4 regions of the Rhizobium sp. SRDI943 genome follow, and region 4 is predicted to be linked to each of the others. Evidence: predicted binding sites of a transcription regulator. Region 4 holds the regulator's gene; each other region holds the start of a gene.
What was found. Region 4 encodes PhoB, which activates phosphate uptake and scavenging genes when phosphate is short. Its sites were predicted from a motif close to TGTCATNNANCTGTCAT; they were not measured.
Positions count from the first base shown of each region.

Region 1 (7,800 bases), on a different replicon from region 4:
CTGGATGCCGCGTATCGTTTCGATAAGGGCTGTCTGCTCCTTGCCGTGGGCGATGATACTGCCTTCCTGCGCGCGGCGTTCGAACGAGAAGGATATCAGGCGAACGACGAAATAGAGAAAGAAGGCGGTCAAGGCGATCATTGCGAGCTTGGCACTGTAGAAGAACATGATTGCCAGAGTCGTCAGCGCAAGCAGTCCATCCACCAGCGTTCCCGCAACGCCTTCCGTCAGCATCTTCTGTATCGGCGTCACCGACTGGAAGCGGGACAGGATGTCGCCGACCTCCCGCTTCTGGAACCAGTCGAGCGGCAGCCGGAACAGTTTCCTGGCGATATTCGAGGCGATGCCGAAACCTAACGCGGAGCCCGCCGCCAGGATCACGAAGGAGCGAAGGAAACTCGCGCTGGTATTGAAGGCGGTGAAGAGCCCGAAACCAAGCGCAAGCACCGCAAGCAGATCGTGGTCGAGCGCCGGCAGCGCGTTGTCTATGCCGACCTGCAGGTAGTAGGGCAGGGCAAGCACGTAGATCTGGAGCACGACGCTGAGGACGATGACCTGAAGGAACGAGCTTCCGAGCCCGTTGATCCGCGTCCAGAGCTGCGACCAGCGCAACACCGTACGCTCCGTTTTCTTCTCGAATGCTTCGTTTGGCCTCAACTCCAGCGCAACGCCGGTAAAGTGGTCCGATACCTCAGACATTTGAAGCCATTCACTGCGACCAGCCGGATCGTGGATCAGCGCCTTGTCACCCGAAACCCGCTCGATGACGACATAATGGTTCATGTTCCAGTGGAGGATCGCCGGCAATGCGAGATTGGGCAGCTCTTCCAGCGGCAGCTTGACGGCGCGAGGCAGGAGGCCGACCTGGTCTGCGATCTTGATCAGGCTCGACAGCGGGGCTCCCCGAAATGACGGGGTGAAACGTCGGCGCATCGTCGCCAGATCAACGTCGTGCCCGTAAAAGCTCGCCATCATTGCCAGACAGGCCAGACCGCATTCGCTGACCTCATTCTGACGAATGAGACGAATTCGTGAATTTGAAAAGAACCCGGCCTGAAGTGCTTTGGAAGACAATCGCAGGTCCTATCGTCGTTGAAGGGCGAACAACGGCTCGAACAGCCATTCCAGTAGAGATTGGCGCGCGGTCGCAATCCGGGCGGACAAGGTCATGCCTGGAAACAGCGCCTGCTGCTTTCCGAAGGCCGTGATGCTCTGTCGCTCAAGGTCGACCGTCACGAGATAGTTCAGGTTGGTGCTCGCGCCGCTGCCACGGTTGATCGGGCTTTTCGACAGGCTCTTGACGCGACCTGCGATCGTCCCGAAGCTCTGGTAAGGGAAGGTATCGATCGCCAGCCGTACCTCCTGCCCGACCTCGACAAAACCGACGGCGGCGTTGGGCACGTCCAGTTGCGCATGCAATGTTGCATTCAGCGGAACGACGCTCATGAGCGCCTGCTGCGTGTTCAGCGGCTCGCCGATCTTGGCCGTGAGGGCAGAAACCGTACCGCCGATCGGCGATCTGATCACATAGGCACGGGACTGTTCATTGGTGGCGAGGCCGCGATTGATATCCTCACGCTGCGACTGGAGTGCTGCGACCTTCTCGTTTGAGCGCGCCTTGACCTGATCGAGCATTCGTTCGGCATCGGAGAGATCCGACCGCCGTTCCGTCAACGTGCTTTCCAGCACCGCCATTTGCTGGCGCCGCTCGGTGAGCGAATCTTCTCTCAAAGTCACGTCTCGTCGTGGAACGATACCCTTGTCGACCAGGCCGCGAATGCGCTCGACATCTTTCTCGATCGAGGTGATCAGTTCCTTTTGCAAGGCGATCTGGCTTTGAAGCTTGTCGATCTGCGTCTGGTAGCCGGATATCTGGGCGCTAAATTGCGCCGTTTGGGCAATTTCATCATTTTTGACTTCCGCCAGCTGCTCGCTGATGCTCGCATTCTGCCGGTCGAGCATTTCGGCGACTTTTTCGGAGGCTGATTCACCGCTGACCAGGTAGTCCTCGGAGCGCACGGCAACCAGTTCCTGGCCTTCTTCGACTTGATCGCCGTCTGCGACCATCATCTTCATGATGACGCCCGGGCGCGAGGGCATGACGACCGCCACGCCCTTGTCCGGCTGGATAATGCCGGTTGCGGTGACAATGCGGGAATAGCTTGCGATGGAAAGAAAGATCAGAACGACGATGAGGATGCCGGCCATCAGATAGCCGGTGACGTGCCACCCCATTGGTACCGCCATCGACACCGTTCCCGTTAAACGCTGGGACTGCCGTTCGAGGGCTTCTCGGCGAAACAGGCTCATTGAGATCAGATATGGTCGTTAGGGGAAGGAAGGGTGCCCCGCCATTGCGGCGGAGCCCCATGTTTTAAAGCTTAGGCAAAGGCTCTCGCCAGTCTGTAGACACCGTAGACGCCAAGGGCAGCGCCACCGACCGCAAGCGCTCCGACGCCGAAGGCGGAAATGCCCACGCCCGCGCCGATCGCCGCGGCGTACCCGAGAGCGCCACCACCTGCGAGTGCGGCTGCCCCGTCGATTGCGCCCCGAACACCGGAGCTGACGCCACCGCCGGATACGTGTTCCATCTCGGCGCTGGAAAGTTCTTTGATACCCTGCACTTAACTCACCATTTGCTTGTTTCGGGAAGGTAGTCGAAAACACTACGTGCACGGGAAAATTAGGTAGCATCAAGAAAGCGTCAACCTGCAGACGATGACTTTTGAAGACCGGAACAGGATTAAATATAGGATTCAATCATAACGGCCGGGAGATTTACGCCTCCCGGCCGTTGAAAACGTCACAGGCCTTTCAAGCCAGACGATAACATCAGGATGATTTCTTGACGAAAAGCTCGTAGGCGACAAAGGTCGCGACCATTGCCAGGAAAACCCCGATCGCCAGCGGATAATTGGCAGCGGCATTCGGGTCGGTCAGCTTGGGAATGCCGATGACGGCGCCTGCCGCCAAGACCGCCGATAACGCAACTTCCTGCACGATCAATTTTGAGAAGGCTGTCATGATTGACCTCCTGTCGCCTCGGTCTTCTCCACCCAAAGCGGAGCCCAGTCCTTCTGCTTCACCACGCTGCCGATCAGGAAGCATAGCGGCTCGCCGATAAGGCGCACCACCTTGCCGCCAAGCGAGCCCTTCGGACGGCGCCCGGCCTGGTAGGCAATCTCCAGAGCCCGCGCTCTGGCGAGAGGATACATGATTTTTTCCGCGAGCGGGCTTCGGCGCATCAGGTGGACATAGGGGATCGCCCAATATTGATATCCACGAACCGTCGTTTGCGACAGAGACTGATAGGTGAATTCCAGATCCGCCCGCCAAAGATCGCGGTCAAGCATGCCGCGTCGGAAGAAATGCGTGCAGATGACACGACCGCTGCTATTGCCGCCGCCGGAGAGGCCGCCATTATATATGCTGCCCGACGCCCCTGCTGCGAACCCTGCAGTGCCGGCAATCCCGGCTTTGCCCAGACTTCCGGTGGTCGCAAAAGTGCCGCCGGCTGCGTATGTTCCGCCTATCAGCCCACGATCGACATGGCCGACCCATGAGCCGGCACCGTTCACGGCGTCGATTTCAAAATCTTCAAGGGGATGGATGTAATATCCGCTGGTATCTGCATTAACACTCTGAACGTCAACCATAGGTGCCTCCGAGGTAAAGCCAAAACCCGCCATATCCGGCGCGCCAAGGGGAGGTTAGAGCAATCAGGGAGAGTATCAAGGCTTTGTTCTCGCGGTTTATACTCGGCGAGCGAGCATATTTCGCGCGCCATTGCCGAAACGCCCCTGAATCCAGTGCTTTGACAAGAAGGCCAGCGGATCGATTTTTTTTGCCTTGCCGCCGAGTTTGCGGCTGAGAAATAGCTCGATTTCGCGGGCGCGCACCAGTTTGGTTTGCCAGCCGGCATAGCCATGGCCCTCCCGATCGAAGTATAGCGCCGTGACATCGCGACCCGTCTCGCGCAACGCCTTCTCGAAGGCTTTCGTCTGTTGGCAACCGACGACCGGATCTTCCATTCCGGCGGTGAGCAGAAACGATCCGCGCAATTTCTTTGCATTGTGGAGCGGCGAGAATTCCTGCATCTGCGTGAGATCGCCGGGATCATCAGGATTGCCGAAGTAGCGGATGACCTGGCCGAGGAACAACCCCCAGCCGACCGGGTTGTTCTGCATCTGGTAGGGCAGATCCAGGATTGCGTAGTCGATGATTGCCGCGGAAAAGAGCTTGTCGTCGGCCATTGCCAGCGCGGCCATGAAACCTCCGTAGCTTTCGCCGGCGACCGCAAGCTTGCCTTCAGCCGCGATGCCTTGGGCGAGCAGCCATCGCCCGGCATCGGCGATATCGTCCTGCATCTTTCGCCCAAACTGCCGATAGCCCAGAGATTGGTACCTCTTCCCGAAGCCGGTCGAGCCGCGATAGTTGACTGACAAGGTCGCGTATCCGCGGCTTGCGAGAAAGCTCTTCTCGATGTTGTAACCCCAGCTGTCGTGGCGCGCCGGGCCGCCGTGAGCCATTACGACGGTCGGCACAGGATGAGGTGAGCCAGCCGGAAGCGTCAACAATGCTGGTATCTCCTCACCATCTCCGGCCGTGAAGTAGACAGGCTTCGTAACTGCCGAAAATGCCGACTTGCGCTTTTCCGCCGGCGCGGAAAGCAGCGTCTTGCTCTTATCCGCCAAGTTTAACAGATAGTGCTGGTAGGGTCGTTCATCATAGGAGATCGCGACCGTGAGCAGCGCACCAGCCTTGGAAGAACCTGAGATTTCGACGTCGGCATGCCCGTTGCGATCCAGAACCAGCTCAGTGAAGATCGTTCCTCTTTCCGAAAGGGCGATATATCGTGGATAGCCGTCGCGAATGACGGCGACGTCAGCCGGTTCGCTGGGCGTGAAGCGCAGCGCGTCTGAAACATCGACATCGCCGTCCTCGACCAGCACGGTTTCTCTACCGGTAACCGGGTCCAGCGAAACTAACGCGATCTTGTCCCGCTGACGGTTGGAAAGCGCCTCGAAGGCATTGCCTGACCTGTCCGTACGCCAGATGACCAGCGTGTCATCCGGCTCGAGTGCCGCCATCTCTCGCCACGGCTTGTCGGCGTTAATTCGGTGAAGGTATCGCCTCATTCCCGAGGCAGTCAGCTCGACGCGAATGCATGGAACCTGCGCCTCATTCAACAACCAGCTTTCGGTCGAGCCGTTGTTTTGTTCCAAGAGCCGCTTGTCGCGTCCATCCGCACTGGTTGCATAGAGATCGGCGACAGCGGGGCTGCGATCGTAGGAAACCAGGAATTGGTTGTCTGCGGCGTGTCGAGGGTCGACGATCACCTGCCACGTTTGGAAATCTCGTGGAGTAACGTCGGTGCGTGCCCCGGGTCGCCTGGGATCTACTTCCCACAGACGGTCTTTCTCGGTGAGAACCAAAAGGTCAGCGTATTGCCGCCAGCCAAAGTGGGAAAGGGCACCTTTGAACGTGGCGATGATGTTGAGTTGTCCGCCGGAAAATTCTCCGACGAAGACGGCGCGAGCGCCGCGTTTGGAGCCCCACCATGCGATGAGGGCGCCGTCGAAACTTGGTTCGTATCCCCACGTGGCACGTCTATCGGCGTAAAATCGGCTACTGGAAAGCAAGCATTTCCCTCACTCGTCCACTCTGAGGCACGGTCGACGGAACCTCACTCTTAAAGCGGAACCTAGTGTCGGGCGGGGAATGGTCCAGAGGCAGCACGCCGCGAGAGCCGCCCCCTGAAGATCAGGGCGCGGCGAATGCCATGCTTTCAATAGCGCTCCGGCACGAGCATTTCAGGCGGAACCGGCGCCCTGTTGTAATCGGCGTGACGGATGCGGTCCGGCAACTGGATCTCGGGTTTTGGAACATCCTCGTAAGGGATCTGCTCGAGAAGATGGGCGATGCAATTCAAACGCGCCCGTTTCTTGTCTACCGCCTGCACCACCCACCAAGGTGCATCCTCCGTGTGTGTCCGCGCCAGCATCTCTTCCTTGGCTTTGGTGTATTCCTCCCAATGGACCCGGCTTTCCATATCCATCGGTGAGAGCTTCCATTGCTTCAGCGGATCGTGGATACGCATCTTGAAGCGAAATTCCTGCTCCTCGTCGGTGATCGAAAACCAGTATTTGATCAACACGATACCAGAACGGACCAGCATCCGCTCGAATTCAGGCACCGAGCGGAAGAACTCCTCGAGTTCTTCGTCGGTGCAGAAACCCATCACGCGCTCGACACCGGCGCGATTGTACCAGCTTCGGTCGAAGAGGACCATTTCGCCAGCGGTCGGAAGATGCGGGACATAACGCTGAAAATACCATTGATGGCGTTCCCGCTCTGTAGGAGCGGGCAGCGCGACCGTCCGGCAGACGCGCGGATTGAGCCGCTGGGTCACGCGCTTTATCGCGCCTCCCTTTCCGGCCGAATCCCGGCCTTCGAAAAGCACAACCACCTTCAGCTTCTTGTGCTGAACCCAATCCTGCAGCCGCACCAGTTCGTGCTGCAGACGGAAAAGTTCCCGGAAGTAGATCTTTCGTTCGAGCGTCTGCTCTGCCGGTTCCGACATTCCTTCGGCGACCAGATCGTCGAGCCGGTCTTCCTCCATCTGCATTTCCAGCTCTTCATCGAAGCTGTCGGCGATTTCGGCCTTTATACGGCTGAGTTGGTCCTGAGGTGTCTGAGACATGGGCTTTCCTTCCTGCTTTTTTTGACAGGAGCATGGCACTGCGAAGTTTGTGTGACGGTTCAGGTACGGAAAGCTGGATTGTCCTACGCCACGGCCTTGACGGCGATGTCTCACTTCCCGGTCTGGCGCCAACGCGCGGCAGCCTGCTTCATCAGCTTGGCGTATTCCACCTCCGTGGCATCATCCAACGGGAACATGCACTCGATCCTCAATTCCTGGGTCGTTATCGTCTGCGCAGTGCCAACCGTGGTCACCAGCGAGAAGAAGCTCAGAACCTGCCCGTCCTTGACGAAGGACAAGGGGATGACGGGTGTGCTGTCCGCTGTCGTCGAGACCTTCCAGGCACTGTCCACATCCGGATAGGCGAGGAGCGCATCGATCAGCGCCTTCGTGTGCATGTCAATGACGCGGCCCACGGACTCTCTGAATACCCGCGCCATCAGACTTTTTGCGGTTTCCTCCCAGTTTGGGATGAAGGGCCGCAAACCGGCCGGATCGAACATCAGATGCAGCAGATTGCGCGGTTTTTCCCGTGCCGCCATGTCAAGGAAGTTATTGAAGAAGCCCTGCGTCGCGTCGTTCGTCATGACGACGTTCCAATACCGATCCATGACAACTGCCGGAAACGGCTCGTGCTGAACAAGCATGCGCCTTAACGCGTCCGTGACGCCTTTCATTTCAACATCGTCGATACCGCCTTCGGCGTAAATCGGGGCGTAACCGGCGGCGAGCAATAACGTATTGCGCTCTCGCAACGGCACATCAAGGGCGTCGGCGAGATGCAGCAGATTGTGGCGGCCGGGCGTGCTTCGGCCACTTTCGATGAAGCTGATCTGACGCTGCGATATGCCGGTATCGAGTGAGAGATCCAGTTGGCTCTTGCCGCGCGTGTCGCGCCAGGCGCGCAACTGGATGCCAAGCTCGTTCGATACTGCGCTTGAAGGACTGTGCGTCGAGCTCATCTTATGGCGATCTCCGTCCGTGCGGCTAATGGCCGGCGGGGGCAATAACGCTCCCGCCAGCTGCGATATCGATCAGAAAGCAACCGGGCCAACCGATCCGTACCAGCGGCCGACCTTGGCCGGCTCTCGTTCATC
Region 1 is NZ_JBYGKN010000005.1:276,514-284,313, reverse strand. Features, by position in the region: gene AC245Y_RS36365 (peptidase domain-containing ABC transporter) at 1-1,020, opposite strand, end outside; gene AC245Y_RS36360 (beta-barrel domain-containing protein) at 1,084-2,247, opposite strand; gene AC245Y_RS36355 (hypothetical protein) at 2,382-2,624, opposite strand; gene AC245Y_RS36350 (hypothetical protein) at 2,833-3,024, opposite strand; gene AC245Y_RS36345 (hypothetical protein) at 3,021-3,656, opposite strand; gene AC245Y_RS36340 (alpha/beta hydrolase family protein) at 3,753-5,642, opposite strand; gene ppk2 (polyphosphate kinase 2) at 5,789-6,703, opposite strand; gene AC245Y_RS36330 (helix-turn-helix domain-containing protein) at 6,814-7,665, opposite strand; gene AC245Y_RS36325 (nuclear transport factor 2 family protein) at 7,738-7,800, opposite strand, start outside.
Region 1: ppk2 (polyphosphate kinase 2) is a predicted target of PhoB. The motif match lies at 6,725-6,741, and genes of this name have one in related genera.

Region 2 (7,800 bases), 2.0 Mb from region 4:
AAAGCTGCAGCCGGGCGCAAAGGTCGCGCCGGAAGAGTGGCGGGATGGCCAGCTCGCGTCCGGTGACGCCAAGAAGCCGGAGTAAGGTCGATGGCACGTTTCTTTATCGATCGCCCGATCCTAGCCTGGGTCTTTGCGATCTTCATCTCCATCGCTGGCCTGATCGCGCTGCCGTTCCTGCCGGTCGCCCAATATCCCAAGGTCGCGCCGCCGCAGCTCAGCATCACCACCAGCTATCCCGGCGCTTCGCCCCAGGATATCTATCAGGGCGTCACCCGCCAAATCGAGGAAGAGCTGAACGGGGTCGAGCACCTTTCTTATTTCGAGTCGACGTCGGACACATCGGGCGCGATGACGATCACCGCGACCTTTGCGGCCGGCACCGATATCGACCAGGCCTCCGTCGACGTTCAGAATGCCATTCGCCGCGTCGAACCGCGGCTGCCGCAATCCGTCAAGGATCAGGGCATCACGGTCGAGGAGGCGTCGTCGGGCTTCCTGATGTTCATCTCGCTGACATCGACGGACGGGAAGACCGACGAGGTGGCGCTCGGCGACTATCTCAACCGAAACGTCATCGGCGAGCTGCGCCGTCTCGAGGGCGTCGGCCGCGCCCAGCTATTTGCGTCGCAGAGGGCGATGCGCATCTGGATCGATCCCGACAAGATGGTCGGCCTGAACCTCACAGCATCCGACATCAGCGCGGCGATCTCGGCGCAGAACGCCCAGGTCGCGGCGGGCCAGATCGGCGCAGCACCCAATCCGATCTCGCAAGACCTGACGGCGACAGTGCTGGTCAAGGGGCAACTGACCGACATCAAGGAGTTCGGAGACATCGTGCTGCGCGCCAATGCCGACGGATCGAATGTCCGGCTGCGCGATGTCGCGCGCATCGAAGAGGGCAGCGAGAGTTATAGCTTCTCCACCCGCTTGAACGGGCAGCCGAGCGCCGCCATTGCCATCCAGCTGTCGTCGACGGGCAATGCCGTCAACACTTCCAATCTGGTCAAGGCGAAGATGGAGGAGCTGTCGCGCTTCTTCCCTGCTGGCGTCGAATATTCCGTTCCCTATGATACCAGCCCGTTCGTTTCGGCATCGATCGAGAAGGTGGCGCATACGCTCGCTGAAGCCGTGGCGCTCGTCTTTGTTGTGATGCTCATCTTCCTGCAGAGCTTCCGTTACACCATCATTCCGACGCTCGTCGTGCCGGTCGCGCTGCTCGGGACGCTTGCTGTCATGTTTGCTGCCGGCTTCTCGATCAACGTGCTGACGATGTTCGCGATGGTGCTTGCCATCGGCATTCTCGTCGACGACGCCATCGTGGTGGTGGAAAACGTCGAGCGGCTGATGGCGGTGGAAGGGCTGTCACCGAAGGAAGCGACCAAGAAGGCGATGCGGCAGATCACCGGCGCGATTCTCGGGATTACGCTGGTTCTCTCCTGCGTCTTCGTGCCGATGGCGTTCTTCCCAGGCTCGACAGGCATCATCTACCGTCAGTTCAGCCTGACCATGGTCGTATCCATCCTGTTTTCCGCCTTCCTGGCGCTGTCGCTGACGCCGGCGCTCTGCGCCACTTTCCTGAAACCGATCAAGGGCCATCACGAGAAGAAGGGCATCGCCGGCTGGTTCAACCGCAACGTCGACCGGCTGACCGGCCGTTATGCCCGCACCGTCGAGGGACTGGCCAAGCGCTCCTGGCGGGTCATGGCCGTCTATGTCGCGCTGCTCATCGGCCTTGGCTATCTTTTCGTCAACCTGCCGAGCAGCTTCGTGCCGGACGAGGATCAGGGCTTCCTGATTGTCGACGTGCAGGGACCGCCGGAGGCGAGCCGCAACCGCACGGTGGCCTCGCTCGAAAGCATCGAGGCAATCTTCAAGAAAGAGCCGGCCGTTGCCAACGTCGTCGCGATCCAGGGCTTCAGCTTCTCCGGGCAGGGACCGAACGCCGCCCTGGTGTTTGTCACGCTCAAGGACTGGGCCGAACGCGGCGCCGGCAATTCGGTGCAGGAGATCTCCAACCGCGCCAATATGCAGCTGTTTGGGCTGAAGGACGCGACGTCCTTCGCGCTGTCGCCGCCGCCGATCGAAGGGTTCGGCACGACCAACGGCTTCACCTTCCGCCTTCAGGATCGCGGGGCGAAAGGCCAGGCGGCACTGACCGAGGCGGCGGGAATGCTGATCGGCAAGGCATCGCAGAACCCCATCATCGCAGGTATCCGCCCGGAAGGCATGCCTGACTCGGCCCAACTCGTGCTCGTCATCGATCGCGAGAAGGCAAATACCTTCGGTGTCGCCTTCGCCGACATCAACAGCACGATCACCGCCAATCTGGGTTCGAGCTATGTCAACGACTTCCCGAATTCGGGCCGCATGCAGCGCGTCATCGTGCAGGCGCAGGACAAGAGCAGGCTTCAGGCGGAAGACCTGATGAAGCTCAATGTCCGCAATGCGAGCGGCGGCATGGTGCCGCTATCGTCCTTCGCCGTCGCCGAATGGCAGAAGGGACCGGCGCAGATCGTCGGCTATAACGGCTACCCTTCCGTGCGTATCTCTGGCGCTCCGGCGCCGGGATATTCATCGGGGGCGGCGATTACCGAAATGGAGCGGCTGGCCTCGGAACTTCCCGACGGCTTCGGCTTCGAATGGACCGGCCAGTCGCTGGAGGAGCTGAGATCGGGATCGCAGGCGCCGTTCCTGTTCGGCCTCAGCATCCTCTTCGTCTTCCTGCTGCTGTCGGGGCTTTACGAGAGTTGGTCCATCCCGTTGTCGGTGATGCTGGTCGTGCCGCTTGGCGTCATCGGCTGCGTGCTCGCGGTGATGAGCCGCGACATGTCCAACGACATCTACTTCAAGGTCGGTCTGATCGCGATCATCGGATTGTCGGCAAAGAACGCCATCCTGATCGTCGAATTCGCCAAGGACGGTTTTGCCGAGGGCAAATCGCTGATGGATGCCGCGATCGAAGGCGCTCGTCTGCGCTTCCGACCGATCATCATGACCTCGCTCGCCTTCACATTGGGCGTGGTGCCTCTGGCGATCGCCACCGGGCCAAGTGCGGCGAGCCAAAATGCCATCGGCACGGGCGTGCTCGGCGGCATGATCTCGGCGACGGTGCTGGCGATCTTCTTCGTTCCCGTCTTCTTCGTCTTCGTGCTGCGTCTCTTGAGGACGAAGCGGCCCGAGACTGTGAACGAGGAGGCGGCGGCCGGGCAGGAGCCGGCAACCGTGACGTCGCCGACCTGAGGTGAAGAATTGGCGGGTTGCCTTACGCAACCCGCCACAGACCTTTGCGGCGGTCCGATTTCGGAATTATGCAGTCGGCTTCGGCGTGATCGTCACGTCGGCGCCATGGGCATCGCGCAGTTCGCCTTCCTGTCCCGGCTGCCGGTCGGCGGCCTGATGCAACAAGATCGACTCGTATCCTTGCGAGCGCGTCCCCTCGATCAGGGTGATATCGGCGTTTCCAGGATTGTCGGAGCGCTCGAACCACTCGACGGGGCGGTGCAGGAAATTCATTTCGACCGCCCGGTTGGTGACGCCATGGCCGACGATCACGACGTTGTGGTCGCTATTTTCTGCATCGTGCATGACGGTTTGCAGGAACAGGCGCACCCGCTGGGCCACATCCGCCCGGCTTTCGCCATCCGGCGGCCGTGCGTAGAACTTGCCGCTGTTGCTGCGCAGCCTCGCCCATTTTTCGAACTCCTCGGGAAACTTCTGCTTCTGTTCCGCGTGATCGTAGATTTCGGTGAAGAGACCGAAATCCTGCTCGCGCAGCAGATAATCCTCCCTGATATCGCCGACGAAACTTTCCGGCAGGGCTTCGAGCAGCGCATCCTTGCTCTGCCGGGTCCTCAGAAAGGGCGAGTACCAGATATGCAGCTTGCCGAAACCAGCGCTCGGCAATGCTTGCAGGTAGGAGGCGATCACGCCGCCTGCTTCGAGAGCCTGCCGATGGCCCCATCGCGTCAGCGGCACATTGTGATCGCCGAATTGACGGTAGGCCTGTTCGTTGATGTTGCCGAGGGATTCGCCGTGGCGAACGAGAAAGAGACGCATCAGCCATCCCGCATTGTCGAATATGAATCGCCGTCATCATGAACGCCCTGAATGCACAGGGCAACCTTTTCGGCGGGCCTGGCGGCGACGGGCATACAGCCCGCGTGGCGACGGCCATGCGGCCCGCGTGGCGAACGGCCATGCGGCCGCGTGGGATGAACAGGTTTGCAGGGCTTTTCCCCAGCTTGTCATCTTCCTGAAACACGAGTCTGGTTTTGGAAGGTTAGATGAAAGATGGGACATGAGCGGCAGCTCGTGAAAGACATGATGGAACCCAGACATTTCCGCACGCTCTTCATTTCCGATGTCCATCTCGGCTCGAAGGCCGCGAAGGCCGACTTCCTGCTGGATTTCCTGCGCCACCACGAGGCCGATACGATCGTGCTCGTCGGCGACATCGTCGACGGCTGGCGCCTGAAGCGCAGCTGGTACTGGCCACAGGTCTGCAACGACGTCGTCCAGAAACTGTTGCGCAAGGCGCGCAAGGGCACGCGCGTCGTTTATATTCCCGGCAATCACGACGAATTCCTGCGCGCCTTCCCGGGCATGCATTTCGGCGGCATCGAGGTCGTCGAGCGTATGATGCATGACGGCGCCGACGGCAGAAAATATCTGATCCTGCATGGCGACGAGTTCGACGTCGTCGTCCGCAACGCCCGACTGCTCGCCTATCTCGGCGACTGGGCCTATGACACGGCAATCCGCATCAACATCATCCTGGCGGCGGTGCGCCGCCGACTCGGCATGCCCTACTGGTCGTTCTCGGCCTGGGCGAAGCTGCAGGTCAAGCATGCTGTCAACTTTATCGGCGAATTTGAGCGCGTCGTGGCCGAGGAAGCCCGCAAAAACGGCGCCGATGGGGTGATCTGCGGACATATCCATCATGCCATCATTCAGGACATGGACGGTATCCGCTACATCAACACCGGCGATTGGGTGGAAAGCTGCACGGCTGTCGCCGAGCACGAGGATGGCACGTTCGAACTGATCACCTGGCGGGCGCTCGCCAGCAGCGTGCCGGCGCTTGCCGCTATCGAAATGCATGACGAGGGCGAACTGGCCCCGCAAGCCGCCTGATTTTGGCGCCGGCGCATCCGCGCCTGCGCTCCCACGAATTTAGCCGTTACCGTCAGGCGACAGGCCCTATTTATTTTCTAAAACGTTTCAGAACGGCTATTTCTCGCAATAGTCGCCTCCAGAGTGGTGTGTTAGGACAACGTCCAGTTTCCTTCAGGTCCACCCATGATTCCCGCTCAAAATTCCCCGACGGGTGAGGGAGCGCCGCCGCGCTTCCGGCTTCTCAGTGCGCTTTCCTATTGTGCGCCGCTGCTCGTCAACGGCATCGTCCTGCCGTTCTTTCCCGTCTGGCTCGCAACCCATAGCTTTAGCGATCATGAGATCGGCATCATCCTTGCCATACCCATGGTGGTTCGCGTGCTGGTGGCGCCTGTCGTCGCCATGATCGCCGATCGATTGAAGGAGCGCGCCGACGTGCTGCTCTGGTCGGGCGGCCTTTCGCTGCTGACGGCGGTCGCGCTGTTCTGGACGACGACTTTCTGGCCGGTGACGATCGTCTATGCGCTGCAGGGCGCCACCTTCGCACCCTATGTGCCCGTCGTCGAATCGATCGTCATCTCGGGCGTGCGCCGCTGGGGGCTCGATTACGGGTCGATGCGCGTGTGGGGCTCCATCGCCTTTATCGTCTCGACGCTGGTCGGTGGCCAGATGATCAGCCGGTGGGGCGGCGGAATGGTGCTCGATGTCATGGTGTTCGGCTTTGTCATGACCGTTGTCATGGCGATCTTCTGTCCGCGCATCGGGCCAACGCGACGGCGGGGCCAGCCGATCAACATCCCAGCCGCTACCGGCAGTGGCCTGCGCGAGCCGCACCTGCTGCTGCTTTTGATCGGCGTTGCCATCCAGCAGTCGAGCCATGCGGTGCTGAACGCTTTTTCCTCGATCTATTGGCATCAGCTCGGCTTCTCCGGGACTGAGGTCGGGCTGCTCTGGAGCGCCGGCGTCGCCTCGGAAGTGACGGTGTTCTTCCTGTCGAAGCGTCTCAACCGTCGCTTCGATGCCTGGACGCTGATCCGCTTCGGCTGCGCCATCAGCGTCTGCCGCTGGATCCTGTTTCCGATGAATACCGGTTTTGCCGGTTTCTTCCTGCTGCAATGTTTCCACGGCTTCACCTATGCCTTCGTGCATACCGGCGTGCAGCGACGGATCATGGCGACGGTGCAGGAGACGCAGGAATCTTCGGCACAGGGCGCCTATTTCTTCTATGTCGGCATGGCGATGGCGCTGATGACCCTGGCGTCGGGTTATCTCTATGCCTGGCTCGGCGTCGTCAGCTATTACGTCATGGCGCTGGTCGCGTTTTCCGGCCTCGGCCTCGTCATCTTCGCCTACTATCTTCAGCCCCAAAGGGTGCTTTCCGGCGGAAAGACCAGCGAAGCGGCGTAGCGCAGGCCGGGATCGCGGTCGCGGGCAAGCAGCAGCGGACCGTCGAGATCGACGAAATCGGCATTCTGGGCGAGGAGAACGGCGGGCGCCATGGCAAGCGAGGTGCCGACCATGCAGCCGATCATGATACTGAATCCGAGCCGTTCGGCCTCGGCCTTCATCGACAGCGCCTCCGTCAGGCCGCCGGTCTTGTCGAGCTTGATGTTGATCGCGTCGTAGCGGTCGGCAAGGCTTGCGAGATCGCCGGTGTGGTGGACACTCTCATCGGCGCAGACGAGGAGCGGGCGGCGGATTTCGGCGAGCAGCCCATCGCGGCCAGCCGGCAGCGGCTGCTCGACGAGGGCGATGCCTGCTTCCGCGGCGATATGGAGATGACGCTCCAACACGGCGTCCGGCCAGCCCTCATTGGCGTCGAGAATGATGGCGGCATCGGGCGCGGCGGCGCGGACGGCGCGGATGCGGCTTTCATCGTCGCCGGTGCCGACCTTGACCTTCAGCAGGGCGCGGCCGGCATGTTCGCGCGCCTGGGCGGCCATCACCTCCGGTTCACCGAGCGAGATGGTGTAAGCGGTGGTGAGCGGCTGCGGAGCGGCAATGCCGAGGCGGGCGGCGACGCTGTCTCCTGTCTGCTTTGCCTGGAGGTCCCAGAGGGCACAATCGACGGCGTTGCGGGCCGCGCCCGGCGGCATGGCCGACAGCAGGTCATGGCGTGAAATGCCGGCTTCGATCAGCGGTCGCGCCGCCTCGATCTGGGCGAAAACGCTCTCCATGGTCTCGCCGTAGCGGCGGTAAGGTACGCATTCTCCGCGCCCCTGCGCACCCTCTTCGACAAGCGTGCAGGTGATAACCTCGGCTTCGGTCTTTGCCCCGCGCGAGATGGTGAAGGTCCCGGCAATCGGAAAGGAATTCATCTGGATATCGAGGGTGCGCGGCATTATTGCTCTCCTGCAAGCATGGAAATTGCACGGTGCTTCTGTATATTGACGCGCCGGGCGAACGATCTGCTTCGCGATTCGGCAATGTCGCTGTAAGCCTTGAAAGACACAAGTATCTTGAACGCCGAGAATCGCAACGCCGCCTCCCTTGATGTGGACGACCAGGCTGATGGATCGGGACAGCGTGTGCGTCTTCAGGGCAATTGGCGCAGCGCCTACATCCATCTGGTGCTACGCGATTTCGAAAAGCTTTTGCAGAAGAAGACTGGCGACCTGACGGTAGACCTCTCGGATATTTCGGAGATCGACACCGCCGGCATCTGGCTGCTGTGCCGGCTGAAGA
Region 2 is NZ_CM172787.1:2,226,940-2,234,739, reverse strand. Features, by position in the region: gene AC245Y_RS11590 (efflux RND transporter periplasmic adaptor subunit) at 1-85, shown strand, start outside; gene AC245Y_RS11585 (efflux RND transporter permease subunit) at 91-3,243, shown strand; gene AC245Y_RS11580 (histidine phosphatase family protein) at 3,310-4,059, opposite strand; gene AC245Y_RS11575 (UDP-2,3-diacylglucosamine diphosphatase) at 4,294-5,136, shown strand; gene AC245Y_RS11570 (MFS transporter) at 5,302-6,522, shown strand; gene dgcA (N-acetyl-D-Glu racemase DgcA) at 6,474-7,457, opposite strand; partial or broken gene AC245Y_RS11560 (MlaE family lipid ABC transporter permease subunit) at 7,557-7,800, shown strand, end outside.
Region 2: AC245Y_RS11575 (UDP-2,3-diacylglucosamine diphosphatase) is a predicted target of PhoB. The motif match lies at 4,246-4,262, and genes of this name have one in related genera.

Region 3 (7,800 bases), 1.4 Mb from region 4:
TCGTCAACGGCCTGCCGGCGCTCGAAGCTGCGGCCGGGCGCGTCGCCCCCGCCACGGATGCCGGAGCCGGCAATCTCGGAGAAAGCCTGACCTCGGCCGTCGGCAACATCCGCTCTGCAGCCAACGTGATGGAAAACGAGCTGAAGGTGCTCGCCGAGAACGGTCGCGAGGTCGCCACCAAGATCAGCCTGCTGATCGGCAAGCTCGATTTCCAGCATAATCTGGGCGAAGTCCTTGCCGGCTGCGCCGATATGCTAGAAGGCGTCGCCGGCACCGATGTCGCCGATATCTCCGATCTCGCTGAGACGATCGCGCCGCTCGACCGCAAGATCTTCAAGCACTATACGATGGTCCAGGAGCGCAGCATTCATCGCGGCATCATTCCGGCGAGCGAGGACAGCACCTCCGCTCCCGCCGAAACCGTCAAAGCCGAAAACGATGAAGACCTGTTCGCCGATGCTCTTTTCTAGGTTGGAACGCTACAGCGCCGCGCGTCTTTCAGACGAGCAAAGGACGCTGTAGTCCTCTGAATTGATGCATAGTAGCCCGTCGGCCGGGTCGCCAAGCGGCCGCTATCGCCGCCGGAACTTGTTGGCGGCATCGATCGCAGCCTTCTGCTGGGTGTCCTCGATACCGAGATAGAAATCTTCGAGCGCCGGATCGGCAAGCCCGGCGCGGCGCGACAGCACGTACCACTTCGCGGCCTCGATAGGGTTGGGCGCCGTGCCGATCGCGTTGATATAGAGATGGGCGAGCTTGTTCTGTGCAGCGACATTGCCGCCATTGGCGGCAAGTTTCAGCCATTCGAAGCCCTTGACGTAATCCTTCGGCCCGCCGACGCCGTTGACGAGCCAGATGCCGAGATCGAGCTGGGCCGTGTCGAAACCGGCGCGCGCCGCGCGTGCCATCCACTCGCGGGCGAGCTTTGTCTTTTCTTCCGGCAGGTCCTTCAGCGTCGCATAGATCTGCGCCACGGCATATTGCGAATCGGCAATGCCCTGCTCGGCCGATTTCTCATAAAATGGTAGCGCGAGCTTCAGTCCCTTCTCGCCGGGATTGTCGGCGATGAGAAGCTGCGCCCAGTTGAATTCCGCCGAAGGATTGCCGGCCTCGGCCGCCTTGCGCATGTAGTCGTCGGCCTTGACCCTGTCACGCGGCACGCCCTCGCCTTCCATCAGGATCAGTGCATATTTGAACATCGCCGCCCCGTCGCCGCCTTCGGCCGCCTTGCCGTACCAGAAGGCGGCGTTCTTCACGTCCTTCTTGACGCCGAGGCCCTGCGAGAGGATTTCGCCGATCAGCGTCTGCGCCGCCGGATCGCCGAGCTGGGCGCGCGGCAGCGCCTTGTCCATCGCCGTCAGGTAATAACCGCGCTGGAAGGCGCCATAGGCCTCGTCGATCGGCCCCTTGTAATCCTTCTCCGGCGGCAGATCCGGCAACTTCGCGCCCATGCGGTCGAATACGCCGACGCCATCGGAGGGTTGCACACCCGGGCTGGAAGGCCGGTCGGTGCGGAAGGTCGAAGCCGGCCCCGTGCCCGGCTGGCTGATGACGCTGTCCGGCGCCTGCGCCAAGGCAACATTCGGCCCGGCCGCAACGAGGGCGGCCATGCTGGCAAGGATATATTTCAAAAGGCGGGCGGGCGGGATCGGCATGAGCGCGATTTCAATCCTCAAACCGTGGCGCTTTTTCGTCAAGCAACGCATTGATTTCGGCAACGACAGACGGCGCCCGGGCAGGCTCGGCGAAGACCGCCAGCCGCAGCGCCACAAACTCCGCTCCGGTTTCGGCGACGGCGAGCGCCGAGGCCGGATCGGTGCCGCCCATGACGATGCAGGGAATCTCGATCATCGAGGCCCACCATTCGCCGAGCGCAAGGTTCTTCGGATGCGCCTCCGGCTTGATATCGCCGTCGAGCTTGCCGAAGAAGATATAGTCCGGCCTGACTTCGCCGATCTCCAGCGCATGGTGCCGGTCGGCCGCGTTGCCGCCGCCGACGATCAGCTTCGGCGCATGTTTGTCGATCGCTTCCGAAAGCGCCTCTGCATTGCTGGAAAGGTGCAGGCCATCGGCCTTTGCCCGGCCTGCGACACGGCTGTCGCCTGATATCAGCGCGGCTGCTCCAGCATCCTGGATCAATGGCACCAGCTTTTCCGCATGTTTCTGGAAGGTGCCGTCGTCGAGCCCGTATTGCGGCACGATCACCGAGGCGACATCGCCGCCCTTCAGCGCGTCGGCGACGATCTTTGCCTGTTCATCTGCATCGGCGATATCGGGCACGATGAGCACAAGGCGGCAGCGGTTTTCCGGTTCGGTCATGGGGTCTTTCCGTTTCCTGCGAATTCCCCTTCGAAATGAGGGATCCGCACTCGTTTTGTGTGAGTAGTTCCGTTAGACGAGGCTGGCAAGAGGAGGACGTCGAAAGCATGCCGCAGGATCTGTCATTCTACTACGCCGCCGTGCCCGCCGTTCTGCTGGTGGGCCTCGCAAAGGGCGGCATGGGCGACGCTTTGTCGCTGATCGGCCTGCCCTTTCTCGCCCTCGTCGTCTCGCCCGTCGAGGCAGCGGCCATCCTGCTGCCGATCCTGGTCTTCATGGACATGATCTCGCTCGTCATCTGGCGCAAACATGGCGACTGGGCGACGCTGAAAATCATGCTGCCGGGCGCGATCTTCGGTATCGCGCTGGGCTGGGCGACCTCGGCGCTGGTTCCGGGCAACATGCTGCGCATCGTCATCGGCGCGGTGACCATCCTCTTCTGCCTGCGCTATTTCTGGAACAGTTTCGGCCCGGGCGCCGGCAAGGTGATCCCGCCGCGCGGCCAGCGGCCGGTGGCCGCCGGCCTCTGGGGGACATTTTCCGGTTACGGCAGCTTCGTCGCTCATGCCGGCGGTGCGCCCTTCCAGATCTATGCCCTGCCGCTCAAATTGCAGCCGCGCGAATATACCGGCACCAGCGTGCGCTTCTTCGCAATCCTCAACGCCATCAAGCTGATCCCCTATTTCGCGCTCGGCCAGCTCGACACCCAGAACCTTGCGACCTCCGCGACGCTTCTGCCCTTCGCCCCGCTCGCCACCATCGCCGGCGCCTGGTGCGTGCGCCGGATGAGGCCACAGATCTTCTATCCCTTCATGTATGCGATGGCGCTGATCGCCGCCTTCCTGATCGTGGGCGAGGGCCTTGGCTGGTAGAAGCCATACAGCGCCGCACATCTTTCGAGAGGCGCAAAGGACGCTGTGGCACTTTGAACGGCTGCATAATTCCTGAAATCGACTCCGATTTTAGGAATTATGCAGTGACACGCTGCAATGCACAATTTCCTTGCTGGCGCGGCCGGTTTGACGTAGCGTTCCCGCCATGTCGAACACGGACCCCTTCTCTGCGATTGCCGATCCGAACCGGCGGTTTCTGCTGGAGGAATTGCGTCGCGCGCCACGGACCGTCAATGAGCTCGCCGAAGGCCTGCCGATCAGCCGTCCTGCTGTTTCGCAGCACCTGAAGGCGCTTCTCGACAGCAATCTCGTCTCCGTGACCTCGGAAGGCACCAAACGTATCTACGCGGTCAACAACCGCGGCTTCGACAAGCTCAATTTGTGGCTGGATCAGTTCTGGGCCTGATGCATGTTCCCATGCGATCTGGGAATACGATGTGAATCATAAGAACGCGATGTGAGACGTGGCGGACCCAAAAGCGCCAGCCACGATGCCGGATGCATCGGGCTGGCGCAAATCTGGTGTCAAATCACCGGTTCTTGCTGATTTTTGGTGGAATGGATGGATTTACCTTGTTGCGCAAGATGATCGTCCGGCGATCCTTGGGAAGATTAGTGGACGGATGACTTAAGACGCTGAATCTCGTCCTTGATGCGCAGCTTGCGACGCTTGCAATCGGCAAGTGCCGTATCGGAAATAGAGGGAGATGTTCTGAGCGCGTGCAACTCCTCCTCGAGAGCGACATGCTTTTTCTGGAGTGACTCAAGATGAGCTTGAACAGTCATATGACCCTTCCTTCCTCTTACCCTCCCCGGCCAACATCGTCGGGGATCAAGGTGTCAACGGGCGGGACTGTGACACATTTTTGAAGGCTTGTCGAAGGCCAAAAGATGAAGACTGGATGGCAATTTCATGATCAAGACTAACTAGCCGTTACCTGTATTTGATGATAGGAGCTTGCGGAAATCATCGGCAGATCGGACAAGGTCCAGGGACGATAACGGGGAATGTATATGGCCGATCAGGAACAGGCGGAAATCAGGCTCATAGTGGCGCGCTTGCGCCAGGAGCACGAGGATTTCGACGCCGCGATCAACGCCATGATCCAGACCGGATGCGACGCTCTGCGGATCCAGCGCATGAAAAAGAAGAAGCTCGTCATCAAGGACAGGCTCTCCAGGCTGGAAGATCAGATCATCCCTGACATCATCGCCTGAGCCTGACATCATCGCCTGAGAGGGAATAGCAGCAACGATGACAGACAGACCACCCGTCGCCATCATCATGGGCAGCCAGTCCGACTGGGAGACCATGAAAAACGCCGCCGACACGCTGGAGGCGCTGGAAATTCCCTATGACGCGCGCATCATTTCGGCGCACCGTACAGTCGACCGGCTGGTCAATTTCGCCAAGGGCGCACGCGCGGAGGGCTTCAAGGTCATCATCGCCGGCGCCGGCGGCGCTGCCCATCTGCCGGGCATGACCGCCTCGCTGACACCGCTGCCGGTTTTCGGCGTGCCGGTCCAGTCGAAAGCCCTGTCCGGCCAGGACAGCCTCCTTTCCATCGTACAGATGCCGGCCGGTATTCCGGTCGGCACGCTCGCCATCGGCAAGGCTGGTGCGGTCAACGCCGCCCTTCTCGCTGCCGCCGTACTTGCCCTTTCCGACGAAGAAATTGCCGACCGGCTCGACGAATGGCGCGAGCGCCAGAGTGCTGCCGTCGCCGAATACCCGATGGACGACCTATGACGGCAACAACGATCGGCATTATCGGCGGCGGCCAGCTCGGCCGCATGCTGGCGATTGCCGCCGCCAGGTTGAATTTTCGCACGGTCATCCTCGAGCCGCAGGCGGACTGCCCGGCCGCCCAGCTCGCCAACCGGCAGATTACCGCTGCCTATGACGATCCGGCGGCACTCGCCGAACTCGCCGATATCTGCGATGTCGTCACCTACGAATTCGAAAACGTGCCTGTCGCAGCCGCCGAAAAGCTCTCGGCGAGCGTGTCGGTCTATCCGCCGCCGAAGGCGCTGGAAGCCGCCCAGGACCGTCTCGTCGAAAAACGCTTTCTCAACGGCTGCGGCATAACCACTGCACGCTTCCATGCGATCGACAGCCAGGCCGATCTCGAAACGGCGCTGAAGGATTTCGGCGGCCAGGGCGTGCTGAAGACCCGCCGTCTCGGTTATGACGGCAAGGGCCAGAAGGTTTTCCGCTCGGCCGCAGACAGCCCGGATGGCACCTATGCAGCACTTGGCGGCGTGCCGCTCATTCTCGAAAGCTTCGTCGCCTTCGAGCGTGAAGTCTCGATCATCGCCGCCCGCGCCACCGACGGTACGGTCGTCTGCTTCGATCCCGCCGAGAATGTCCACCGCAACGGCATCCTCCACACCTCGACGGTTCCCGCCGCGATCTCGGCGCCGACGGCGGACGCCGCGCGGAAATCGGCCGAGAAAATCCTTGCCGCATTGAACTATGTCGGCGTCATCGGCATCGAATTCTTTGTGCTTGCCGATGGCGGTCTGATCGCCAACGAGATGGCGCCGCGCGTCCACAACTCCGGTCACTGGACGGAAGCCGCCTGCGTCGTCAGCCAGTTCGAGCAGCATATCCGCGCCGTCACCGGCCTGCCGCTTGGCAATGCCGAGCGACATTCCGACTGCGTCATGCAGAACCTGATCGGCGACGATATCCTAGCCGTTCCCGACTGGCTGCGGCGCCCCGACACGCTGGTTCATCTCTACGGCAAGACCGAGTGGCGCCCCGGCCGCAAGATGGGTCATGTCACCACCGTGACGCCGAAATCGCCGGTTTGGACCTGAGAAAACACCTCTACGCCTTGGGAAAAACACCTTCATGTGGTTGACACGGAAAAGGTGACGGGGTATCTGCTCCCCCACCTAAACAGCGCGCCCGATGGCGCGCTTTTGATTGTTAAAGATACGGGCGAATGTGAATTCCCCATAGAGATCGCGGATCAAAAAAATGAAGATTAAGAATTCGCTCAAGTCGCTCAAGGCTCGTCACCGTGACAACCGTCTGGTTCGCCGCAAGGGCCGCATGTACATCATCAACAAGCTGAACCCGCGCTTCAAGGCTCGTCAGGGCTGATTTCGCGCGTCCGGATCGCCCTGCCGCGTGCGCTTGCGCCGGCAGATATATCCGGTGGGTCGCTGCGGTGATCACGTCAAATTTGTTTGATCTTCGGCGCTGGCGGGCTAATATGTCCGCCATGCGCTTTTTTGCTTTGACATCAGCGGCGCTGCCGCTCGCCCTCATTCTCCTTACCCCCTCCTTTCCGGCCGCCGCCGCGGAAAAGTCGGCTGCCGTCGCGAAAAAGGACGTCATCGTCGAGCAGGCGGATGCCAACAATTCGCCGAAGCAGCACCTCGACCAGCTCTTCAGCCAGCTGAAGCGTGAACGCGATCCCGAAAAAGCCAGTGGCATCGCCAATGAAATCCGCATGGAATGGAACGATTCGGGCAGTGCCACCGTCAATCTGCTGATGCAGTGGGCCGACAAGGCGATCGAGGAAAAGCGCAACCCCGCCGCCCTCGATTTCCTCGACGAGGCGATCGCGCTGAAGCCCGATTATGCCGAAAGCTGGAACCGCCGCGCCACGCTGAATTTCGTCATGGGAAATTATCGCAAGTCGATGTCCGACATCGAACGTGTACTCGATCTCGAGCCGCGTCATTTCGGCGCGCTCTCCGGCATGGCGGCGATCCTCAGCAATTCCGGTAACGATCAGCTGACCTTGAAGGCGTGGGAGCGTTTTCTCGATATCTATCCCGCCGAACGCACCGCGCAAGAACAGGCCAACACACTTGCGGAAAAACTCGCCGGCAACCGCACCTGATTCCGGACGGCGGCCTTGACGTCGGATCGTGCCGCGCAATTTTAGAATAGAGCGGGAACGATGCGGTGCCCGCTCGCAGGTCATCCCGCAACTACCGCTTGTTGAGATCATGCTTGCAGAAGTTTCCGCTCTTCTCGCCCCGCTCGCCGCCGCCATCGGTTACTCCACTTATAAGGCGCGGCAATTTGAACACGCCTATCCGAATATCGGCGAACTGACCGATATCGGCGGCTACCGCATGAATGCGGTCCACGTCCCGCCGCCAGAAAATTCGGATCTGCCGGCTCTGGTCTTCATTCACGGCGCCAGCGGCAATCTGCTCGACCAGGTCGTGGCCTTCCGCGCCGCACTCGAAGGCCGGGCGGAAATGCTGTTCGTCGATCGCCCCGGTCATGGCTATTCCGAACGCGGCGGTCCTGAGAACGCCGTCCCCTCCGGCCAGGCAGATGCAATCGCCAGACTGATGGAGAAGCGCGGCATCGAAAAGGCGATCATCGTCGGCCATTCCTTCGGCGGCGCGATCACCGCCGCCTTCGGCCTGCGCCATCCTGACAAAACCGCCGGCCTGCTCTTCCTCGCGCCCGCCACTCATCCATGGCCAGGCGGCATCGACTGGTACTATCACCTGGCAACCGTGCCGATCGTCGGCTGGCTCTTCAACCACGCAATCGTCGTGCCGCTTGGGCTCAGCCGGCTGGAGCGGGGCACGCTGAATGTATTCCGCCCCA
Region 3 is NZ_CM172787.1:3,636,987-3,644,786, forward strand. Features, by position in the region: gene AC245Y_RS18475 (chemotaxis sensory transducer) at 1-470, shown strand, start outside; gene AC245Y_RS18480 (tetratricopeptide repeat protein) at 573-1,655, opposite strand; gene AC245Y_RS18485 (thiamine phosphate synthase) at 1,666-2,319, opposite strand; gene AC245Y_RS18490 (sulfite exporter TauE/SafE family protein) at 2,427-3,191, shown strand; gene AC245Y_RS18495 (ArsR/SmtB family transcription factor) at 3,358-3,618, shown strand; gene AC245Y_RS18500 (YdcH family protein) at 3,825-3,998, opposite strand; gene AC245Y_RS18505 (YdcH family protein) at 4,227-4,430, shown strand; gene purE (5-(carboxyamino)imidazole ribonucleotide mutase) at 4,468-4,962, shown strand; gene AC245Y_RS18515 (5-(carboxyamino)imidazole ribonucleotide synthase) at 4,959-6,035, shown strand; gene ykgO (type B 50S ribosomal protein L36) at 6,199-6,324, shown strand; gene AC245Y_RS18525 (tetratricopeptide repeat protein) at 6,437-7,072, shown strand; gene AC245Y_RS18530 (alpha/beta fold hydrolase) at 7,182-7,800, shown strand, end outside.
Region 3: AC245Y_RS18500 (YdcH family protein) is a predicted target of PhoB. The motif match lies at 4,104-4,120, and genes of this name have one in related genera.

Region 4 (7,800 bases):
CGAGCATCTGTCCGAGCTGGCGCTCGTCCAGCTCAAGGAAGTGCTCGACGTCTACACCAATCGTTCCGCCGACAAGGCGAATGCGATCCGCGAACGCGACAACGAGATCGACGCGATGTACACCTCGCTGTTCCGCGAGCTCCTGACCTACATGATGGAAGATCCGCGCAACATCACCAGCTGCACGCATCTTCTCTTCTGCGCCAAGAACATCGAGCGCATCGGCGACCACGCCACCAACATCGCCGAGACGATCTATTACATGACGACAGGCGCGCAGCCGGAAGGCGATCGGCCGAAGGACGACAGCGCCAACACCGTCGGCGCGGTCACCGAATAACTGCCCACACCCCGCCGCTTGCGTGCGCGCCCGTCCGGGCGCGCAAAGAGGTCGCAGCCAATTTTTAAATTTGCGCAGGATGCATTGCTTAAATCACCCTGGTTTAAGGATCATGCGCGAGGAGACCGACACGCATGATCCCGAGAGTTGCAGTTGTTGAAGACGAAGAAGCCCTCAGCGTGCTTCTTCGCTACAATCTCGAAGCGGAAGGCTTCGAGGTCGATACCATCCTTCGTGGCGACGAAGCCGAAATGCGGCTTCAGGAGCGCACGCCCGATCTTCTCATCCTTGATTGGATGCTGCCCGGCGTCTCCGGCATCGAGCTCTGCCGGCGCCTGCGCATGCGGCCGGAGACCGAGCGTCTGCCGATCATCATGCTGACGGCGCGCGGCGAAGAGAGCGAGCGTGTCCGCGGATTGTCGACGGGCGCCGACGACTATGTCGTCAAGCCCTTCTCGACCCCCGAGCTCGTTGCCCGCGTCAAGGCGATGCTGCGTCGCGCCCGTCCCGAGGTGCTGTCGACGGTGCTGAAATGCGGTGACATCGAACTTGACCGTGAGACCCATCGCGTCCATCGCAAGACCCGCGAAGTCCGCCTCGGCCCCACCGAATTCCGCCTGCTGGAATTCCTGATGTCGTCGCCGGGCCGGGTCTTCTCCCGCTCACAGCTGTTGGATGGTGTCTGGGGCCACGATATCTATGTCGACGAGCGCACCGTCGACGTCCATGTCGGCCGCCTGCGCAAGGCGCTGAATTTCTCCAACATGCAGGACGTCATCCGCACCGTCCGCGGCGCCGGTTATTCGATGGAAGCCTGAGGGCTTTTTCGTCATGCTCGGGCTTGTCCCGCTGCTGTCCGGTTCGCGGCGATGGACTGCCCCTCATCTGGCTGCCGCCACCTTCTCCCCGTAAACGGGGCGAAGGGGATATGCCGCGACCTCTCCGTTCCCCACAACCTCGTGCAGGGCACGTCCCCTCGCCCCGTTTACGGGGAGAGGGTTAGGGTGAGGGGCAGCCATCCCCGCAATGAGCGCTTCCATCCGCGCATAAAAAAACGGGCCACTTGGCCCGTTTTCTGCATTCTAACGATGGTCAGCCCGTTCAGCTGGCCCGCGCCGCTGCCCGGCGGCGTTCGTTCACCGGCTGGTAGGCGAGCTTCTGGTGATAGCTGCAATATGGCGAATTGTCGGGGGATTCGCAGCCGCAGAAATGGAAGTCGTCCTTCAGCGGATCGCCGACCGGCCACTTGCAGGTGCGTTCGGTCAGTTCCGTCAGGCCGAGGCGGCGGGAAATCGGCACCACCACATTGCCTCTCGGCACGTATTCCATTTCCTCGATCGTTTCGATCTCGATCTCTTCCTTCAGCATCGTCGCGCCCTGCTGGCGGGTAACGGTGCGGGTGGTGATCCGAGAGGCGAAGTTCGGCGCGCGCGGCGCCGATGTATTGCGCTTCGGCGTTCGCGCCGCGGTGTTGGTGCCGCCGGCCTTGGCACGGCCGGGAAGGCACAGCCGGTGCACTTTACCGATGACCGCGTTTCGGCTGACACCGCCAAGTTGTGCCGCGATCTGGCTCGCGCTCAGTCCTTCGGCCCAAAGCTTCTTGAGTTTCTCGACCCGCTCGTCTGTCCAGTTCATGCCCTGTCTCCACCTTTTGCGTTGGTGATGGCAGAATCCCTCACCGTTGTCCCGGGAGCTCCGAAACAAGAAACGCTTGATCAATTTTGGTGACTAGTTCCGCCGCATGCAGTCTAGTAATTGATCTTTAACCTAGTGTGAGCCTGACTCCGTGACAAGAGTCGCATGAATCCGGATGAATCGAATTCGTAGTTTTCCCCAACTTGCTGTCCCTGCGTGGCATTTCTGCAATAATGCCTGTTGAAGACTGAAAATGCCGCTGTACACCCGTGCTGCATACGCTAAGGGCGCCGTTTTGTTGACATTGCAGCGCGAAAGGGAAATAGTGCCACTCGCCGCCGCAAGGCGGCATTTTTGATTTTTCGGGCCTGGTTTCCTTAGCCGGAGTCATTGCCCGGCAACTTTGATGGAGATCGCGCCATGGCTGAAGCCGCGCCGCTTTATGACACCTATTCTCGTGCCCCGCTGCGGTTCGAGCGAGGCGAGGGCGTATGGCTGATTACCGAAACTGGCGAGCGATATCTCGATTTCGGCGCCGGCGTCGCCGTCACCTCCGTCGGCCACAGCAATCCGCATGTGGTCGGCGCGCTGAAGGAGCAGGCCGACAAGGTCTGGCACCTGTCGAACATCTACGAGATCCCCGGACAGGAGCGTCTGGCTAAACGCCTGACCGACGCCACCTTCGCCGACAAGGTGTTCTTCACCAATTCGGGTGCCGAGGCGCTTGAATGCGCGATCAAGACGGCGCGCCGCTATCAGTTTTCCAAGGGCCATCCCGAGCGCTTCCATATCATCACCTTCGAAGGCGCCTTCCACGGACGGACGCTGGCGATGATCGCCGCCGGTGGCCAGGAAAAATATCTCGAAGGTTTCGGCCCCAAGGCGCCGGGTTTCGATCAGGTGGCTTTCGGCGATATCGAAGCGGTCCGCGCCGCGATCACCGAGGCGACGGCCGCCATCCTCATCGAGCCGGTGCAGGGCGAGGGCGGCGTCCGTCCTGCCACGCCTGAGTTCATGAAGGCGCTTCGCCAGCTCTGCGACGACAACGATCTGCTGTTGATCCTCGACGAGGTCCAGACCGGCGTCGGCCGCACCGGCAAGCTCTTCGCCCATGAATGGTCGGGCATCACACCCGACATCATGGCGGTCGCCAAGGGCATCGGCGGCGGTTTCCCGCTCGGCGCCTGCCTTGCCACATCAGAGGCCGCCTCCGGCATGAAGGCCGGCACCCATGGTTCGACCTATGGCGGCAATCCGCTTGCCATGGCCGTCGGCAGCGCCGTGCTCGACATCATCCTGGCCGATGGCTTCCTCCAGCAGGTGCGCGACGTCGCGCTTGTCTTCCGCCAGGGCCTCGCCTCGCTGAAGGATCGTTATCCCGATGTGATCGAAGATGTGCGCGGCGAGGGGCTGTTGCTCGGCATCAAGGCCGCCGTTCCCTCAGCCGAACTGCTGCAGGCGATCCGTGCCGCCCATCTGCTCGGCGTGCCTGCCGGCGATAATGTCATCCGCCTTCTTCCGCCGCTCGTGGTCACCGCCGAGGAAGCCCGTGAGGGCCTTGCCCGCGTCGAACGCGCCGCCGAGAGCATTCGCGCCTCCAAGGTCAAGAAGACGGCTTGAAGAGATTGCCGCCTTCGGGCGCAGCACAGGTAAGAAGACGATATGAGCCCTAAACATTTCCTCGATCTTTCGGCAGTCACATCAGCCGATCTCAGAACCATCATGAACGATGCGCTTTCCCGTAAGCAGGCTTTCAAGGCAGGCCAGGGCGACAAGCCGCTCGCCGGCAAGATGCTGGCGATGATCTTCGAAAAGCCATCGACCCGCACCCGCGTCTCCTTCGACGTCGGCATGCGCCAGCTCGGCGGCGAAACGCTGTTCCTCTCCGGCACCGAGATGCAGCTCGGCCGCGCCGAGACGATCGGCGACACCGCCAAGGTGCTGTCGCGTTATGTCGATGCGATCATGATCCGCACCACCGAGCATTCGCGGCTGGTCGAGCTGGCTCAGCATGCGACCGTGCCTGTGATCAATGCGCTGACGGATGACACCCATCCCTGCCAGATCATGGCCGATATCATGACCTTCGAAGAGCACCGCGGCCCGATCAAGGGCAAGACCATCGCCTGGACCGGCGACGGCAACAATGTGCTGCATTCGCTGGTCGAGGGTGCCGCTCGCTTCGGCTACCGCATGAACATGGCCGTGCCCCTTGGCTCGGAGCCCAAGGATCACTATCTGAACTGGGCCCGCAATGAGGGCGCCGAAATCATGCTTTGCCATGATGCCGACCGTGCGGTCGCCGGCGTCGATTGCGTGGTGACCGATACCTGGGTCTCCATGAATCAGGAACATCGGGCCCGGGGTCACAATGTCTTCCAGCCTTATCAGGTCAACGCGGCCTTGATGGCGAAAGCCGGCAATGATGCATTGTTCATGCATTGCCTGCCCGCTCATCGCGGTGAGGAAGTGACGGACGAAGTGATCGACGGTCCGCAATCCGTGGTCTTCGATGAGGCGGAAAACCGTCTTCATGCGCAGAAGTCGATTCTTGCTTGGTGCCTGGGCGCGATCTGAACCATAATCGGACGTCGCGAGAGACAGACTCGCGACCGCGTGAGCGAAGGGCACGCTGGCCCATCGCTCTGAAACTAGGAGTTAAAAGCCATGGCAGAAGCTGCAGCCGCCCTCGGCCAGTTTGATTTCGCCGGCGATGACCATGTCGTCCCCTTCCAGGTGGAAGGGCTGGATGTGCGCGGCCGCGCCGTCCAGCTCGGCCCGATGCTCGACGCGATCCTCGAGCGTCATCATTATCCCGCACCCGTTGCTCGGCTGCTTGCCGAAGTCGTCGTGCTGACGGTGCTGCTCGGCACCTCGCTGAAGTTCGACGGCAAGTTCACGGTGCAGACCAAGGGTGATGGCCCGGTCGATCTTCTCGTCGCCGATTTCTCGACGCCGGAAAATGTCCGCGCCTATGCCCGTTTTGATCAGGCGCTGCTCAACAAGGCGATCGAGTCAGGCGAAACCGAGCCGGAGCAATTGCTCGGCAAGGGCATTCTCGCCTTCACCATCGACCAGGGCAAGTTCAGCCAGCCCTACCAGGGCATCGTTCCGCTCGACGGCACCACGCTGGAAGACATTGCCGGCGTCTATTTCCGCCAGTCGGAGCAGATCCCGACGCGCGTCCGTCTTGCCGCGGCCGAACTCTTCGACCGTGACGATGCGGGCAAGCCACGCCATCGCTGGCGGGCCGGCGGCCTCGTCGCCCAGTTCCTGCCGGAAGCGCCAGAGCGCATGCGCCAGCCGGATCTCCACGGCGGCGACGGCGACACCGGCAGCCGCCCGCATGGCGAGGACGACGCCTGGCTCGAAGCCCGTTCACTGGTCGAGACCATTGATGCCGATGAACTGACCGATCCGCTTGTTGGCACCGAGCGGCTGCTGTTCCGCCTGTTCCACGAGCGCGGCGTGCGCGTCTACGAACCGCGCGCCGTCTTCGACCGCTGCAGCTGCTCGCGCGACAAGATCAAGGGCGTGCTCAAGGGCTTTTCGGCCGAGGAGATCGAGGCCAGCCAGGAAGATGGCGAAATCGCCGTCACCTGCGAATTCTGCTCGACCACCTACCGCTTCGAGCCGGCCGAACTTCAGCCGGCGGAATAGGCGCGGTTAAGGACACGCACAGCGAACAATAAAAGATTAGCGATGATGCAGCACGGTGACTCGACTTCGCGTAGTCACTGTGCACCTATTCTGTTTCATTGGTTCTGGCCTAAGAAAGCGGATGGGGCGTTGATGCGACTTTTGTTTTTTGTACTCGCGCTCATAGCTGCGATGCCACCAGTGAGCTTGGCTGATGACCAGACAGTCCCATGGAAAGAGGTCGGGGGCTGGAGCGTGGCTGTCGACCCGACTTTAGACAATGGCTGTTTTGTTCTGACTTCCTTTGATGACGACACCATTTTTCGTCTTGGCTTCAATTTCCGCAAAAAGGACAACCCTCTTTACATTCTGCTCGGAAACCCAAACTGGAAATCCTTGGAGAAAGGTAAGCATTATCCCATCGAACTCTCGTTCGACCAGTCTAAACGGACGGCTGATGGGAGAGGTCTGGATCTCGATGGCCTCAAATCATTATGGATTGATTTCGAGGATCCCGACTTGATTGAGGAGTTCGCTGGTAAACTGAGTTTCCGCGCCAGCTTTGGAGGAAAGCAGATTGTGGCTCTCGGTTTGAAAGATTCCGCCAGTGCAGCGGATGAGTTGCTCGCCTGCCAAAAGGCGGTAAACGATGCGGTCGCAAAACATCCGGCGCCGCCACAATCAAAAGATCCGTTCGAAGCAAAGCCAGGCACCCAGGCCTCGGATCCTTTTGACCTTTAGTAGATTGATGACTGGGCAAGCCCGAGGATCTACGACCGAGGGTACGGCGTCCATGCTGGTACTGACTGGAAGGCTGTAGCCGGCCGGATCCACGCGCCGTGCTTGCACCGACGAAACGACCGCGAACCTACGCTCTCAATTAAGCACGCGCAGCAGCCCAGGTGAATCCAGCGAGAAGGCGGGGATGTCGACATCGAACATCTCGCCGTCGTCCGTTTCCATCTGGTAATGGCCGAACATCAGCCCGGAGGGTGTGTCGAGTGGGCAGCCGGAGGAATATTCATAGGTGTCGCCGGGGCTGAGCCGCGGCTGCTCGCCGACGACGCCGGGGCCGGTCACCTCGTCCACCTGTCCATTCTGGTCGGTGATGTTCCAGTAACGATTGACCAGTCGAACGGCTATGCCGGAATTGTTGCTGATAACAATCCGGTAACCCCAGACATAGCGATCGTCGTCCGGATCGGATTGCTCCTCCAGATAGAACGGTTCGACGACGACTTCGATGTCTCTTGTGAGGGCGCGATACATGCCTTGCACCTTAGTCAAGATATCTTACCCGTATCTTATAAGAGGCCCTGTCCGTCAAGAAACGGAACAATTATCATCGCTGAAATGGCTGTGATCCGAAGGGTTTTCGATCGTTAAGCCTAATTGTCAGTGTTAATTCCGTTTCGGAACGCCGCGGCGGGCAAACTTGTTCCCCCGGTCTCACCTTGGTGAGATCCGGCCTCACCTTCCAGCACGGCCGAACCCCGAGCATGTCGCGCAAAGATCGCGACGCGCTTTAGTGAGATCCGGCCGAACCCGGGTGGGGTCCGGCCGCTCTGGCTGTCGATCAGGCCAAGACCTTGTCAAGCGCCTTGGCGAAATCTTCGATCAGGTCGTCGGTATCCTCGATGCCGGCCGAAAGGCGGACCGTGCCCGGGGAAATGCCGAGTTCGGCGCGCGCCTCATCCGTCAGGTTCTTGTGCGTCGTCGTCGCCGGATGGGTGATCAGGCTCTTGCTGTCGCCGAGATTGTTGGAGATCTTGACGATATCGAGCGCGTTCTGCAGCGCAAAGGCCGCATCCTTGCCGCCCTTCAGCTCGAAGGCGACCAGCGTCGAGCCGCCGGTCATCTGCTTGGCGATGATATCGGCCTGCGGATGGTCCTTGCGGCCGGGATAGATCACCTTGGCGACCTTGCCCTGCTCGGCCAGGAAATCGGCGATCTTTGCCGCATTCTCGGTCTGCTGGCGCACGCGCAGCGGCAGCGTCTCGATGCCTTTCAACAGTGTCCAGGCATTGAACGGCGACATGGCCGGCCCAGTATGGCGGAAGTAGTCGTGCAGGTTCTCGTCGATCCATTCCTTGTCGGAAAGAACGACACCGCCGAGGCAGCGGCCCTGGCCGTCAATATGCTTGGTGGCGGAATAAACGACGATATGGGCGCCGAGCTCCAGGGGC
Region 4 is NZ_CM172787.1:182,295-190,094, forward strand. Features, by position in the region: gene phoU (phosphate signaling complex protein PhoU) at 1-340, shown strand, start outside; gene phoB (phosphate regulon transcriptional regulator PhoB) at 475-1,158, shown strand; gene AC245Y_RS00935 (GcrA family cell cycle regulator) at 1,442-1,975, opposite strand; gene AC245Y_RS00940 (aspartate aminotransferase family protein) at 2,396-3,595, shown strand; gene argF (ornithine carbamoyltransferase) at 3,638-4,552, shown strand; gene AC245Y_RS00950 (Hsp33 family molecular chaperone) at 4,643-5,635, shown strand; gene AC245Y_RS00955 (hypothetical protein) at 5,768-6,355, shown strand; gene apaG (Co2+/Mg2+ efflux protein ApaG) at 6,491-6,883, opposite strand; gene AC245Y_RS00965 (O-succinylhomoserine sulfhydrylase) at 7,191-7,800, opposite strand, start outside.